2 regions of the Streptomyces sp. NPDC002092 genome follow, and region 1 is predicted to be linked to the other one. Evidence: predicted binding sites of a transcription regulator. Region 1 holds the regulator's gene; the other holds the start of a gene.

The links. Region 1 encodes HrcA, which represses chaperone genes, less so after heat shock. Its sites were predicted from a motif close to TTNGCACTCNGNNNNNCNGAGTGCNAA; they were not measured.
Region 2: groL (chaperonin GroEL) is a predicted target of HrcA. The motif match lies at 2,850-2,876, and genes of this name have one in related genera.

What each region holds. Positions count from the first base shown of each region.
Region 1 is NZ_JBSFDG010000008.1:86,512-93,485, reverse strand. It holds gene ACWCRD_RS19695 (nitronate monooxygenase) at 1-514, opposite strand, end outside; gene dnaJ (molecular chaperone DnaJ) at 686-1,822, opposite strand; gene hrcA (heat-inducible transcriptional repressor HrcA) at 1,823-2,839, opposite strand; gene ACWCRD_RS19680 (MBL fold metallo-hydrolase) at 2,992-3,720, shown strand; gene ACWCRD_RS19675 (DUF3097 domain-containing protein) at 3,755-4,567, shown strand; gene ACWCRD_RS19670 (Uma2 family endonuclease) at 4,545-5,111, opposite strand; gene hemW (radical SAM family heme chaperone HemW) at 5,239-6,471, opposite strand; gene ACWCRD_RS19660 (SpoIIE family protein phosphatase) at 6,503-6,974, opposite strand, start outside.
Region 2 is NZ_JBSFDG010000003.1:141,542-148,515, reverse strand. It holds gene ACWCRD_RS08130 (NADH:flavin oxidoreductase) at 1-931, opposite strand, end outside; gene groL (chaperonin GroEL) at 1,100-2,722, opposite strand; gene ACWCRD_RS08120 (cold-shock protein) at 3,040-3,246, opposite strand; gene ACWCRD_RS08115 (MoaD/ThiS family protein) at 3,699-3,974, opposite strand; gene thrC (threonine synthase) at 4,091-5,380, opposite strand; SAM riboswitch class I at 5,399-5,555, opposite strand; gene ACWCRD_RS08105 (glucosyl-3-phosphoglycerate synthase) at 5,728-6,672, shown strand; gene ACWCRD_RS08100 (alpha,alpha-trehalose-phosphate synthase (UDP-forming)) at 6,768-6,974, shown strand, end outside.

The sequences.
Region 1 (6,974 bases):
CCTCCTCGGGGGTGGTCGCGGTGACCAGCGTGAAGGTGCCGGCTCGGCGGAGGGAGTCGAGGACCTCGCGGCTCGGCACCCCGAAGTGGAAGGAGACCACCGGCACGGGGTTGTCGAGCAGCACGGCGATCTTGGAGTCGTAGGCGTCGTCGCGGCCGCTGTCCGGATCGCCGAGTTCGGTCTCGTACCAGCCGGCCTCCCCGGCCAGCTGGTGGGCGTAGATCTCCACGGCGCCAGAAGAGGGCGCGGCGTTAGCCGCTCCAGTGGAGCCGGTGCTTGCACCGGGGTACTCGGGCTGCGGCATGAAGAGGTTCACGCCGAAGGGGCGGCTCGTGAGGCTCCGCAGCTGCTTGATCTCCTGGTACATGCCGTCCGCCGTCTTGTACCCGGCGGCGAGGAACCCGAGCCCGCCGGCCTCGCACACGGCGGCGGCCAGATGCGGCACGGAGACACCGCCCGCCATGGGGGCCTGCACGATCGGATGAGGGAAGAGACCGGTCAGCGCGGAGGACATGACGGCATGTTGTCACGTCCTCCGAACAAGTCCGAATCGGGCCCATTCCAGCCAGTCCGGCGTTTGAGGACGAGGCCGTTCAGGTCGAAAGCGGGAGGCTGGGGGCGCAGCCCCCAGGGACGGGAAGGGTAAGGGCGGCGGGGGCGAGAGAAGCCGCCCGCAGCCACCCCGTCAGCGCCCGTTGAACGCGTCCTTCAACCGCGAGAACAGCCCTTGCTGCCCCGGCTGGAACTGCCCCGTCGGCCGCTCCTCACCCCGCAGCTTGGCCAGCTCCCGCAGGAGCCGCTCCTGCTCCGGGTCCAGCTTGGTCGGGGTCTGCACCTCGACATGGACGATCAGATCACCCCGACCGCCGCCCCGCAGATGCGTGACGCCCCGCCCGTGCAGCGGGATCGACTGGCCGGACTGGGTGCCGGGCCGGATGTCGACCTCCTCCATGCCGTCCAGCGTCTCCAGCGGCACCTTGGTGCCGAGGGACGCGGCCGTCATCGGGATGGTGACCGTGCAGTGCAGGTCGTCGCCGCGCCGCTGGAAGGTCGGGTGCGGCAGCTCGTGGATCTCGACGTACAGGTCACCGGCGGGACCGCCGCCGGGGCCGACCTCGCCCTCGCCCGCCAGCTGGATGCGGGTGCCGTTGTCGACACCGGCCGGGATCTTGACCGTGAGGGTACGGCGGGAGCGGACCCGGCCGTCGCCCGCGCACTCCGGGCACGGCGTCGGGACCACGGTGCCGAAGCCCTGGCACTGGGGACACGGCCGCGAGGTCATGACCTGGCCCAGGAAGGACCGCGTCACCTGCGACACCTCACCGCGACCGCGGCACATGTCACACGTCTGGGCGGAGGTGCCCGGCGCCGCGCCCTCACCGTTACAGGTGGAGCAGACGATCGCCGTGTCGACCTGGATGTCCTTCGTCGTGCCGAAGGCCGCCTCGTCGAGCTCGATCTCCAGCCGGATCATCGCGTCCTGGCCCCGGCGGGTGCGCGAGCGCGGGCCGCGCTGCGACGCCGTACCGAAGAACGCGTCCATGATGTCCGAGAAGTTCCCGAAGCCACCGGCGCCGAAGCCGCCCGCGCCACCGCCGCCCGCCTGGGACAGGGGGTCGCCGCCGAGGTCGTAGACCTGCTTCTTCTGCGGGTCGGAGAGCACCTCGTAAGCGGCGTTGATCTCCTTGAACCGCTCCTGGGTCTTCGGGTCCGGGTTGACGTCCGGGTGCAGCTCGCGCGCGAGCCGCCGGAAGGCCTTCTTGATCTCTTCCTGCGACGCGTCGCGACGCACGCCGAGAACGGCGTAGTAGTCCGTGGCCACTTACGACTCCGCCAGGATCTGTCCGACGTACCGTGCCACTGCGCGTACCGCTCCCATCGTTCCCGGGTAATCCATGCGGGTCGGTCCGACCACGCCGAGCTTGGCGACTGCCTCGCCGCCCGAACCGTAACCGACCGACACCACGGAAGTGGAGTTGAGTCCCTCATAGGCGTTCTCGTGCCCGATGCGCACCGTCATGCCCGAATCCCCCGCCTCGCCAAGCAACTTGAGGAGCACGACCTGCTCCTCCAGCGCCTCCAGGACGGGGCGGATGGTGAGGGGGAAGTCATGCCCGAAACGGGTCAGATTGGCGGTGCCGCCGATCATCAGCCGTTCCTCGTTCTCCTCGACCAGTGTCTCCAGAAGTGTGGAGAGCACTGTCGAGACCGTACCCCGGTCCTCGACGTCGAAGCCTTCGGGCAGGTCTTCCACGAGCCGGGGGACGTCGGCGAAGCGGCGGCCCGCGATCTTGCTGTTGAGCCGCGCCCGCAGATCCGCGAGCGAGGCCTCCCCGAACGGCGCCGGGCAGTCGACCATGCGCTGCTCGACCCGGCCGGTGTCGGTGATCAGCACGAGCATCACGCGCGCGGGGGCGAGCGAGAGCAGCTCCACGTGCCTGACGGTCGAGCGGGTGAGCGACGGATACTGCACGACGGCGACCTGCCGGGTGAGCTGGGCAAGCAGCCGCACCGTCCGCGCCACCACATCATCAAGATCCACGGCGCCGTCGAGGAAGTTCTGGATCGCCCTCTTCTCGGGCGCGGACATCGGCTTGACGCCCGCGAGCTTGTCGACGAACAGCCGGTAGCCCTTGTCGGTGGGGATGCGCCCCGCGCTGGTGTGCGGCTGGGCGATGAACCCCTCGTCCTCCAGGGCCGCCATGTCGTTGCGGACCGTCGCCGGGGACACGCCGAGGTTGTGCCGCTCGGTCAGGGCCTTCGACCCGACCGGCTCCTCGGTGCCGACATAGTCCTGGACGATGGCGCGCAATACCTGAAGCCGTCGTTCACTCAGCATCCAGCGCACACCTCCAGAAGTCGTCCCCTAGGCGCTTCGCCTGGCACTCTGTCCGTCCGAGTGCCAGCCGTTACCGGCCAGTGTACGGCGGTGGGGTACACCCGGGGCAAGGTCGGCCCCCGTTGAACGGGGCGTACCGCTAGCGTCGCCGTATGACGATGACTTGGGAAGAGCTGGGGTGGGAGCGGCTCGCGGCCGGAGTCGGACGGTGCCGTCTTCCGGGCTGGGACTGCACGACGGGGCTGGTCGTCGGGGAGGGCACGGCGCTCTTGATCGACGCGGGGTCGAGCCTCGCGGAGGGCGCACGGTTGCGTGCCGAGGCGCAGGAGCTCACCGGTCACCGTGTGACTCATCTCGCGCTCACCCATCCCCATTTCGACCATGTCCTCGGGGCGGCGGCGTTCGCGGGCGCGGAGGTGTACGGCGCCGTGGGCATCGACACGGTGCTGGACGGCCGGCACGCGCGCGAGGAGCTGCGGGCGGACGCGGTGGGCAACGGACTGGACGCGCGCCTGGCCGATGAGGCGGTCGACGCCCTGGTCGCGCCCCGTCATCACGTCTCCGGCGAGTGGACGCTCGACCTGGGCGGCGGCCGGCAGGTGCTGCTGGCGAACGTGGGGCCGGGCCACTCGGCCCATGATCTGGCGGTGCTGGTGCCGGGCTCCCCGGAGGTCGTCTTCTGCGGCGACCTGGTGGAGGAGTCCGGCGAACCACAGGCCGGCTCCGACGCCCTACCGTCGCACTGGCCGGCCGCCCTCGACCGGCTCCTCGACCTGGGCGGGGAGGACGCACTGTACGTGCCCGGTCACGGAGCGGTGGTGGACGCGGGGTTCGTGCGGAGGCAGCGGGACGAGCTGGCGGCACGTTTCGGCGTGTCGTAGCCGCTGACCGGCCGCTTCTCCTATCGTCACTCGAATGCGCCAGTACTCCGCCGATCTGACCCCGCCGTGGAAGAAGCCCAAGCCCGTCCCCGAGGTCCCGGCGGAGCCCGGTCTGGTGGTGGAGGAGCCCGGCACCGGATTCTGCGGCGCGGTGATCCGCTGCGAGGCGGGCACGGTGACCCTGGAGGACCGCTTCGGCAAGCACCGGGTGTTCCCGTTGGAGCCGCGGGGGTTTCTGCTGGAGGGGCGGGTGGTGACCCTCGTGAGACCTTCGGCCGCTCCGGTACGTCCCACTCGTACCGCGTCCGGTTCGGTGGCCGTCCCCGGTGCACGCGCGCGTGTCGCTCGCGCCGGGCGGATCTATGTGGAGGGGCGGCACGACGCCGAGCTGGTGGAGAAGGTCTGGGGTGACGACCTGCGGATCGAGGGCGTGGTCGTGGAGTACCTGGAGGGTGTCGACGACCTGCCGACGATCGTGGCCGAGTTCGCGCCGGGTCCGGACGCGCGGCTGGGGGTGCTGGTGGACCACCTCGTGCCGGGCACGAAGGAGTGGCGGATCGCGGAGGCGGTGACGAGCGAGCACGCGTTGGTGGTGGGCCACCCGTACATCGACATCTGGGAGGCCGTGAAGCCGGCGTCACTGGGGATCGCGGGCTGGCCGCGGGTGCCGCGCGGGCAGGACTGGAAGACGGGGGTGTGCCAGGCGTTGGGATGGCCGTCGGAGAACACCGGGGCGGTGTGGCAGGCGATCCTGAAGCGGGTGGGGTCCTACAAGGACCTGGAGCCGGAGCTGCTGGGGCGGGTGGAGGAGCTGATCGACTTCGTCACGGTCGGTGGTGGGGCTTGACGCCCTTGCAGGTGCCGAACTCGGTGGTATCCAGTTGCATCTCCAGCATCCTCAGCGGCACCGGATCGTCGAACTTGGTCACCCGCTGCACCTGGTAGTCGGCTTCCTCACCCGTGCCAGTCGGCTCGGTGAGCAGTACACAGTGCCCCATGATCGGATCGATGATCAGATAGACGGGCACGCCGCCCGCTGCATAGATCGAACGCTTGACGACGTAATCACGCTCGACGCTCGTCTTGGACACGACCTCGACGACCATGCTGATGACCTTGGACGGCATCAGCTGCCCCTCACGCGGTCCGACGCCTCGCTCCACCAGTACGAGGTCCGGCAGGGGCTCGCTGGTCTCTTGAAGAATGGCGACGGCCACTGTCTGGAGCCTCCGCCAGTCCCGGCGCGGGAACTGATCGAGAACCGCTTCGACGATGTCGATATGCACCAGGTCTGGCGCCGCCATCATGACGATTTCCCCCCGGAGGAGCTCGGCCTTGTATCCCTCGGGAACCTCGAGGTTCTCGAAGAACTCCACGACATCGGTGGTCATCGGTCGGTCGTCCACAGCGGTCACTCCGCAGCCCTCCGGTTTCTGCCACCGTGCAACTACGGCGACAGCGTACGAACCAGGTTAGGGACCGAACCGACGTTCCGCACCGATTCACCCGCCAGGGTGATCAGTCCACCAAGTCCCTGACCACCGCATCCGCCAACAGCCGCCCCCGCAGCGTCAGCACAGCCCGCCCCTCCTCATAGGGCCCGCCCTCCAGCAGCCCCTCCCCCAGCGCCCGCTGGGAAGCCACCAACCCTTCCGCCCGCAGGAGCGAGAGCGGCACTCCCTCCCGCAGCCGCAGCTCCAGCAGGATCCGCTCCACCCGCCGGTCCTCCTCCGACAGGAGCTCCCGGCCGGCGCCCGGCGACCGCCCCTCCGACAGCGCCGCCGCATAAGCACCCGGGTGCTTCACGTTCCACCACCGCACCCCGCCCACGTGGGAATGCGCGCCCGGACCCGCACCCCACCAGTCGGCGCCCCGCCAGTACAGCTCGTTGTGCAGGCAGCGGGCCGCCTCCGAGGTCGCCCAGTTCGAGACCTCGTACCAGTCGAGGCCCGCCGCCGACATCACCTCGTCCGCGATCAGATAGCGGTCCGCGTGGACGTCGTCGTCCGTCATCGGGACCTCGCCCCGGCGGATGCGACGCGCCAGCTGGGTGCCCTCCTCGACGATCAGGGCGTACGCCGAGACATGGTCGGGCCCGGCGCCGAGCGCCGCCTCCAGCGAGGCCCGCCAGTCGTCGTCCGACTCGCCCGGGGTGCCGTAGATGAGGTCCAGGTTCACGTGCTCGAAGCCGGCCGCGCGGGCCTCCGCGACGCAGGCCTCCGGGCGACCTGGTGTGTGGGTACGGTCCAGGACCTTCAGCACGTGCTGCTTCGCGCTCTGCATGCCGAAGGAGACGCGGTTGAAGCCGCCCTGCCGCAAGACGGACAGATACGCCGGGTCCACCGACTCCGGGTTCGCCTCCGTCGTGACCTCCGCGTCCGCCGCCAGGCCGAACTCGTCGCGGATCGCCCCCAGCATCCGTACGAGATCGTCCGCGGCCAGCAGCGTCGGCGTACCGCCGCCCACGAAGACCGTGCGGACCTCGCGCGGGTCGTCGCCCAGCACCTTCCTGGCCAGGCGGATCTCGTCGATCAGGGTGTCCGCGTAGTTGTCACGGGAGGCGAGGACGCCGCCCGTGCCGCGCAGCTCCGTGGCGGTGTACGTGTTGAAGTCGCAGTACCCGCAGCGGGTCGCGCAGTACGGGACGTGCAGGTAGAAGCCGAGGGGGCGGTCGGGGGCCCCGGCGAGCGCGGAGGCGGGGAGTGCGCCGTCGGCGGGGACCGGCTCGCCGTCGGGGAGTGCGGAAGGCATGCCTTCCATTGTCCAGCACCGTTCGAAATGCTCACTCCGCCTGCAGCACCAGCAGCGCCAGGTCGTCCTCCGGCGGGCGCCCGCCGAACTCGTGGACCAGCCTGCGGATGCGTTCCGCGATCAGCTCGGCGCTCAGCCCGGCGCAGCCGGAGAGGGCGGTCGCGAGGCCGTCGGCGTCGTCGAACATGTCGGAGCCGGAGCGGCGCTCGGTCACGCCGTCCGTGACGCACAGGAGGCTGTCACCGGTGCGGAGCTCGAAGGTCTCGCTGGTGTACGTCTCGTCCTCGACGACGCCGAGCAGGGTCTGCGGGCGGGCGACCGTACGGACGCTGCCGTCGGGGCCGAGGAGCAGCGGCAGGGGATGCCCCGCGGAGGCGAGCGTGCAGCGGATGCCGCCGTCGAAGGGGGTCAGCTCGCCGTAGAGGAGGGAGAGGAAGCGGGTCTGCGGGCCGTCGCCGGGGGCCGGCGGCCGTACCAGGGCGCGGGCGGCGGCGTCCGCAGCC
Region 2 (6,974 bases), on a different contig from region 1:
CGAACCCGCGGATGAAGTCCCCGTCGAGCCCCACCGACCCGACGGTGATGGTCGGCCGGCCCGTCAGCTTCTTCGTCCACCCGGCCAGGTTGAGGTCGGAGCCCTCGAACTCCGGCAGCCAGTACCGCCGCGTGGAGGCATGGAACGCATCCACACCCGCGGCGGCCAACGGCGCGAGGATCGCCTCCAGCTCCTCCGGCGTCTCGGCGAGACGCGCGTCGTACGCCTCCTGCTTCCACTGCGAGTACCGGAACAGAATCGGGAACTCCGGCGACACAGCCTCCCGTACGGCCGCCACGATCTCCGCCGCGAACTTCGTACGGGCCACGGCGTCGCCGCCGTACGCGTCCGTACGCCGGTTGGTGCCGGCCCACAGGAACTGGTCGAGGAGGTAGCCGTGCGCGCCGTGCAGTTCGATGCCGTCGAAGCCGATGCGCTCGGCGGCGACCGCGGACTCGACGAACGCACCGATGACGGCGTCTATGTCGGCCTGCGTCATGGGCGTCGCGTCCTCGACACCGGTGACGCGCAGACCGGAGGGGCCGTGCGAGGGGGCGTCCGGGTAGGGGCCGTCGCCCTCGTTGCGGACCGTGCCGATGTGCCACAGCTGCGGAACGATCGTGCCGCCTGCCGCATGCACCGCCTCGGCGACCTTCTGCCAGCCCGCGAGCTGCTCCTCGCCGTGGAACCGGGGCACGCGGCGGCTGTTGCCGGCCGACTCGTGGCCGACGTACGTGCCCTCGGTGACGATCAGGCCGACACCGGCGGCGGCCCGGCGGGCGTAGTACGAGACCACGTCCTCGCCGGGGATGCCGTCCGGGGAGAACATGCGCGTCATGGGCGCCATGACGATGCGGTTGGGGACGGTCAGGCCGTTGATCGCGGTGGGCCGGGAGAGGACCTCGGCGGCGCGGGAGGGGGCGGTGGTCACGTGGGTGGGCTCCTCGTGCGGTGGCTGCGTTAACCGACAGGTATGTGCACACGCATTGTTGCACCCACTTAAGCAAATCTCCTATGACCTCGAACACGCCCGAGGGCGGCACCCCCTGTCTCCAGGGAGCGCCGCCCTCGGTTGGAACCCGGATCAGCCGGAGGCCGATCAGAAGTCCATGTCACCGCCCGGCATACCGCCACCGGCGGGCGCGGCGGCCTTCTCCGGCTTGTCGGCGATGACGGCCTCGGTGGTGAGGAAGAGCGCGGCGATGGAGGCGGCGTTCTGCAGGGCAGAGCGCGTGACCTTCGCCGGGTCGATGATGCCTTCCTTGACCAGGTCGACGTACTCGCCGGTCGCGGCGTTCAGGCCGTGGCCCGGGGTCAGGTTGCGAACCTTCTCCACCACGACGCCGCCCTCGAGGCCGGCGTTGACGGCGATCTGCTTCAGCGGAGCCTCGAGCGCGATGCGCACGGCGTTGGCGCCGGTCGCCTCGTCACCCTCCAGGTCCAGCTTCTCGAAGACCGAGGACGCCTGGATGAGCGCCACGCCACCACCGGCGACGATGCCCTCCTCGACGGCGGCCTTGGCGTTGCGGACGGCGTCCTCGATGCGGTGCTTGCGCTCCTTGAGCTCCACCTCGGTGGCGGCACCGGCCTTGATGACCGCGACACCGCCGGCGAGCTTCGCCAGGCGCTCCTGCAGCTTCTCGCGGTCGTAGTCCGAGTCGCTGTTCTCGATCTCGGCACGGATCTGGTTGACCCGGCCCTGCACCTGCTCCGTGGAGCCGGCACCGTCGACGATGGTGGTCTCGTCCTTGGTGATGACCACCTTGCGGGCGCGGCCCAGCAGGTCGAGGGAGGTGTTCTCGAGCTTGAGACCGACCTCCTCGGAGATGACCTCGCCGCCGGTGAGGATGGCGATGTCGTTCAGCATCGCCTTGCGGCGGTCGCCGAAGCCGGGGGCCTTGACCGCGACGGACTTGAAGGTGCCGCGGATCTTGTTGACGACCAGGGTCGACAGGGCCTCGCCCTCGACGTCCTCGGCGATGATCAGCAGCGGCTTGCCCGACTGCATGACCTTCTCCAGGAGCGGGAGCAGGTCCTTGACGGAACCGATCTTGGAGTTGGCGATCAGGATGTACGGGTCGTCGAGCGACGCCTCCATCCGCTCCATGTCGGTGGCGAAGTACGCCGAGATGTAGCCCTTGTCGAAGCGCATACCCTCGGTGAGCTCCAGCTCCAGACCGAAGGTCTGGGACTCCTCGACGGTGATGACGCCTTCCTTGCCGACCTTGTCCATCGCCTCGGCGATGAGCTCGCCGATCTGGGTGTCGGCGGCGGAGATGGAGGCCGTGGAGGCGATCTGCTCCTTGGTCTCGACATCCTTGGCCTGCTCGAGCAGGGCACCGGAGACGGCCTCGACGGCCTTCTCGATACCGCGCTTGAGGGCCATCGGGTTGGCGCCGGCGGCTACGTTGCGCAGGCCCTCCTTGACCAGGGCCTGGGCGAGAACGGTCGCGGTGGTCGTACCGTCACCGGCGACGTCGTCCGTCTTCTTGGCGACTTCCTTGACCAGCTCGGCGCCGATCTTCTCGTACGGGTCCTCGAGCTCGATCTCCTTGGCGATGGAGACACCATCGTTGGTGATCGTGGGGGCGCCCCACTTCTTCTCGAGGACGACGTTGCGGCCCTTGGGGCCGAGCGTCACCTTCACGGCGTCCGCGAGCTGGTTCATGCCGCGCTCGAGGCCGCGCCGCGCCTCCTCGTCGAACGCGATGATCTTGGCCATGTGAAGTGGTCCCTCCAGGACTGGGGGTGATTCCTTCGGACCGCGCCCGCGCCCGCGACGGACGGCTCGCCGACCCGTGGGTTCCTTGCCCCACCCGGCCTGCGGGCCTCACCGACCCGGTCCATCTTTGTCACTCTCACCTTCAGAGTGCTAACGCCAATGATTAGCACTCGCCCCCGTCGAGTGCAAGCGCCCCTCGGAGGCTGGGCCCGCCCGCCCGACCCGGCCCGGGACATGCCGAAGGGCCCGTACCCAGGAGGTACGAGCCCTTCGATCAAGAACAGAAGAACGTCGCTGCAGTTAACCCGGCGCGTGCTTCAGCTGGTCGCCAGACGGACCATGTCCGCCTGCGGCCCCTTCTGGCCCTGCGAGATCTCGAAATCGACCCGCTGACCCTCTTCCAGGGTGCGGTAGCCGTCCATCTGAATCGCACTGTAGTGGACGAAAACATCCGCACCACCGTCGACCGCGATGAAGCCGTACCCCTTCTCCGCGTTGAACCACTTGACGGTGCCCTGAGCCATGCCTAACTCCCCTATTACTGGCCCTTGCACAGATCCACACTTCGCGGATCCGGGTCAGACCTCACCCCCCACGGTTGGGGGCGTGCGCCGGAACGCGTCGACCGCGGCTGAATGTATCTGTCCAACTGCCGTCTGCAACAGGTCAATCGGACGAGAATTCCGGGCACGACCGGTCGCGACTTTAGGGAGAATTCGCCCGAATTCAGGGCAAGTCGGGCCCCATAAATGGAGCATAAGACGCAAAAAACCTGCACACTTTGGCTACTTCTCGCTGCCCGAGAAGCAAGAACTCATATGCATGCGGCAAGCGGAGTCGAGCAGGTTCCCCAACTGTACCGTGCTCAACCATGCAGAATTGCCCCCTCCGCTTCTCTCACGGAGGGGGCAATTCGATGAACTCTTCGTAACCGCCGTTACCGACGGTAATAATCGGTCGTCCGACCTGTTTCCGGTCAGCCTCCGGCGACGGCCGGGATGATCGAGACGCCCGCCCCGTCCGGAGTCGCCGTCTCCAGCCCCTGCTCGAACCGCACGTCGTCGTCGTTCACATACACGTTGACGAACCGCCGCAGCTTGCCCTGGTCGTCGAGAACCCGCGCGGCGATCCCGGTGTGGTTCTTCTCCAGATCGGCGATGACCTCGCCGAGAGTGCCGCCTTCAGCGGTGACCTCGGCCTGCCCGCCGGTGTAGGTACGCAGGATGGTGGGGATACGAACGTTGACGCTCATGCTTTAAGACCTCCGGTCAGGTGGAGCGCCCCACAGGGGCGCGGGGCTGTGTCCATTTGCGGCTCCGCCGCGGGGCGCGACCAGCCCCCGCGGCCCGCAGACGAACAACTACCTACTTACGCCAGCCCAGCCTCACGGAACGACTCCAGGCTGGGGCGAATCGTCGCCGTAAGCCCCGTACCCGCCACCGCGTCCAACGTCTTCAGGCCGTCACCGGTGTTCAGGACGACCGTCGTCAGGGTCGGGTCCAGCAGACCGTTCTCGATCAACTTGCGGGTCACACCCACGGTCACCCCACCGGCGGTCTCCGCGAAGATCCCCTCGGTCCGGGCGAGCAGCCGAATCGCATCGACGATCTGCTCGTCGTTGACATCCTCCACCGCCCCACCCGTACGGCGAGCGATGTCGAGGACATAAGGACCATCCGCCGGGTTACCGATCGCCAGCGACTTGGCGATCGTGTTCGGCTTCTGCGGCCGTACGACGTCGTGCCCCGCCTTGTACGCGACGGAGACAGGGCTGCACCCCTCGGCCTGCGCCCCGAAGATCTTGTACGGCTTGTCCTCGACGAGCCCGAGCTTGATCAGCTCCTGCAGCCCCTTGTCGATCTTCGTGAGCTGCGAGCCGGAGGCGATCGGCACGACCAGCTGGTCCGGCAGCCGCCAGCCGAGCTGCTCGCAGATCTCGTACGCCAGGGTCTTGGAGCCCTCCGCGTAGTACGGCCGCAGGTTGACGTTGACGAAGCCCCAGCCCTCGCCGGCCGGGTCGCCGATCAGCTCGGAGCAGAAGCGGTTCACATCGTCGTAGTTGCCCTCGATGCCGACGAGCTCGCCGCCGTAGACCGCGGCCATGACGACCTTGCCCTGCTCCAGGTCGTGCGGGATGAACACGCAGGAACGGAAGCCGGCGCGGGCGGCCGCGGCACCCACCGCACCGGCCAGGTTGCCGGTGGACGAGCAGGACAGGGTGGTGAAGTCGAAGGCGCGCGCGGCCTCGATGGCCTGGGCGACGACCCGGTCCTTGAAGGAGTGCGTCGGGTTGCCGGAGTCGTCCTTCACGAAGAGCTTGCCGGCGTCGACGCCCAGCTCGCGGGCGAGGTTGTCGGCCTTGACGAGCTTGGTCCAACCGGGGTTGATGTTGGGCTTGTCCGCCACGTCCGCCGGGACGGGCAGCAGGGGCGCGTAACGCCAGATGTTCGCGGGACCCGCCTCGATCTGCTTGCGGAGCTCCTCGGTGTCGTAGGCCGAGAAGTCGTACGCGATCTCGAGCGGGCCGAAACACTCCTCGCAGGCGAAGACCGGGCCGAGGGGCACCTGGTGACCGCACTCGCGGCAGGAGAGCGCCGCGGCGGGACCGAGGTCGACGGTCGTGGAGTCGGTGGTGCTTGCAACAGTCTGCGCAGCCATGTGAGGCGAGGCCCTTTCTCCTCATCTTCCTCACGACGCATCTCGCCGTGAGACGGATTTGGCACCTTCCCTAGCCGGGAGCCTCGCGGAACGATCAGCATCGATCGGTACGAGACCGGCTGGAGGGTTGCCGGGGCTTCATCGGGCCGTATCCCTCTGCCCCTCTGGATGAGCGGTATGCGGTTGTTTGACTCGTTCAACGCGGGACGACCCCCGACATGCGATGGTCACCAGCGTTGTTCAAGACTGTAACCGAAGGCCAGGACAGTTGAGATAGTCGTCCGAACCGCGAGATGGATCACACGATGATCCGGTTCTCGCCGAGAGAACGCAGAGGAGCCGCCTACGTGCTGGAAGAAGTCGAGCGCTGGCTGAGCACCCGCTCCTGGTCCCTGACCGACCGCCCCCTCCACCAGATCCTCGCCGCCAAGCAGCGCACGGGACAGTCGGTCAGCGTCGTGCTGCCCGCGCTCAACGAGGAGGAGACGGTCGGCGACATCGTCGCGATCATCCGTCACGACCTGATGCAGCAGGTTCCGCTCGTCGACGAGATCGTCGTCGTCGACTCCGGGTCCACCGACCATACGTCCGAGGTCGCCGCGGCGGCCGGGGCCAGGGTCGTCCACCGTGACGACATCCTGCCCCGCATCCCGACCGTCCCCGGCAAGGGCGAGGTGCTGTGGCGCTCGCTCCTGGTCACCGGCGGGGACATCGTCTGCTTCATCGACGCCGACCTGAAGGAGTTCTCCTCCGACTTCGTCTCCGGGATCGTCGGCCCGCTGCTCACCGAGCCGGGGGTCGACCTGGTCAAGGGCATGTACGACCGTCCGCTGGCCGGCGCCCAGGGCCAGGGCGGCCGGGTCACCGAGCTGATGGCGCGCCCGCTGCTCAACATGCACTGGCCGCAGCTGGCGGGCTTCGTGCAGCCGCTCGGCGGCGAGTACGCGGCCCGCCGCAGCCTGCTGGAACAGCTGCCGTTCCCCGTCGGGTACGGCGTCGAGCTGGGCATGCTGGTCGACGCCCTGCACCTGGTGGGCCTCGACGCGCTCGCCCAGGTCGACGTCGGGGTGCGCAAACACCGCCATCAGGACGGGCAGGCGCTGGGCCGGATGTCCGCCGCGATCTACCGCACGGCACAGCTGAGACTGGCCCGCGGTCATCTCATCCGTCCCTCCCTCACCCAGTTCGAACGGGGCGAGGACGGCTTCGAGCCGCGCACCTACTCCGTGGACACGGAGGAGCGGCCGCCGATGGTGGAGATCGCGGAGTACGCGTCGCGCAAGGTCGCCTGAGGCGGCGCGTTACGGGGTGCAGGCGGTGTATACGGTCCACCCGCAGAGCGCAGACGTACGTTTGAGCGTTTACGGGCCGGGCTAGGTTGAGGCGTATGGCTTCCACGCACGGCGCAGGTCACCACGCTGGTCATCAGGTGCTGGTCGCATCCAACCGCGGCCCGGTCTCGTACGAGGTGCAGGAGGACGGCTCGCTGGCCGCCAGGCGCGGCGGCGGCGGGCTGGTCTCCGGCCTGTCCGCGATCGGGCCCGACGCGGACGCCCTGTGGGTGTGCTCGGCGCTGTCCGACGGCGACCGCGAG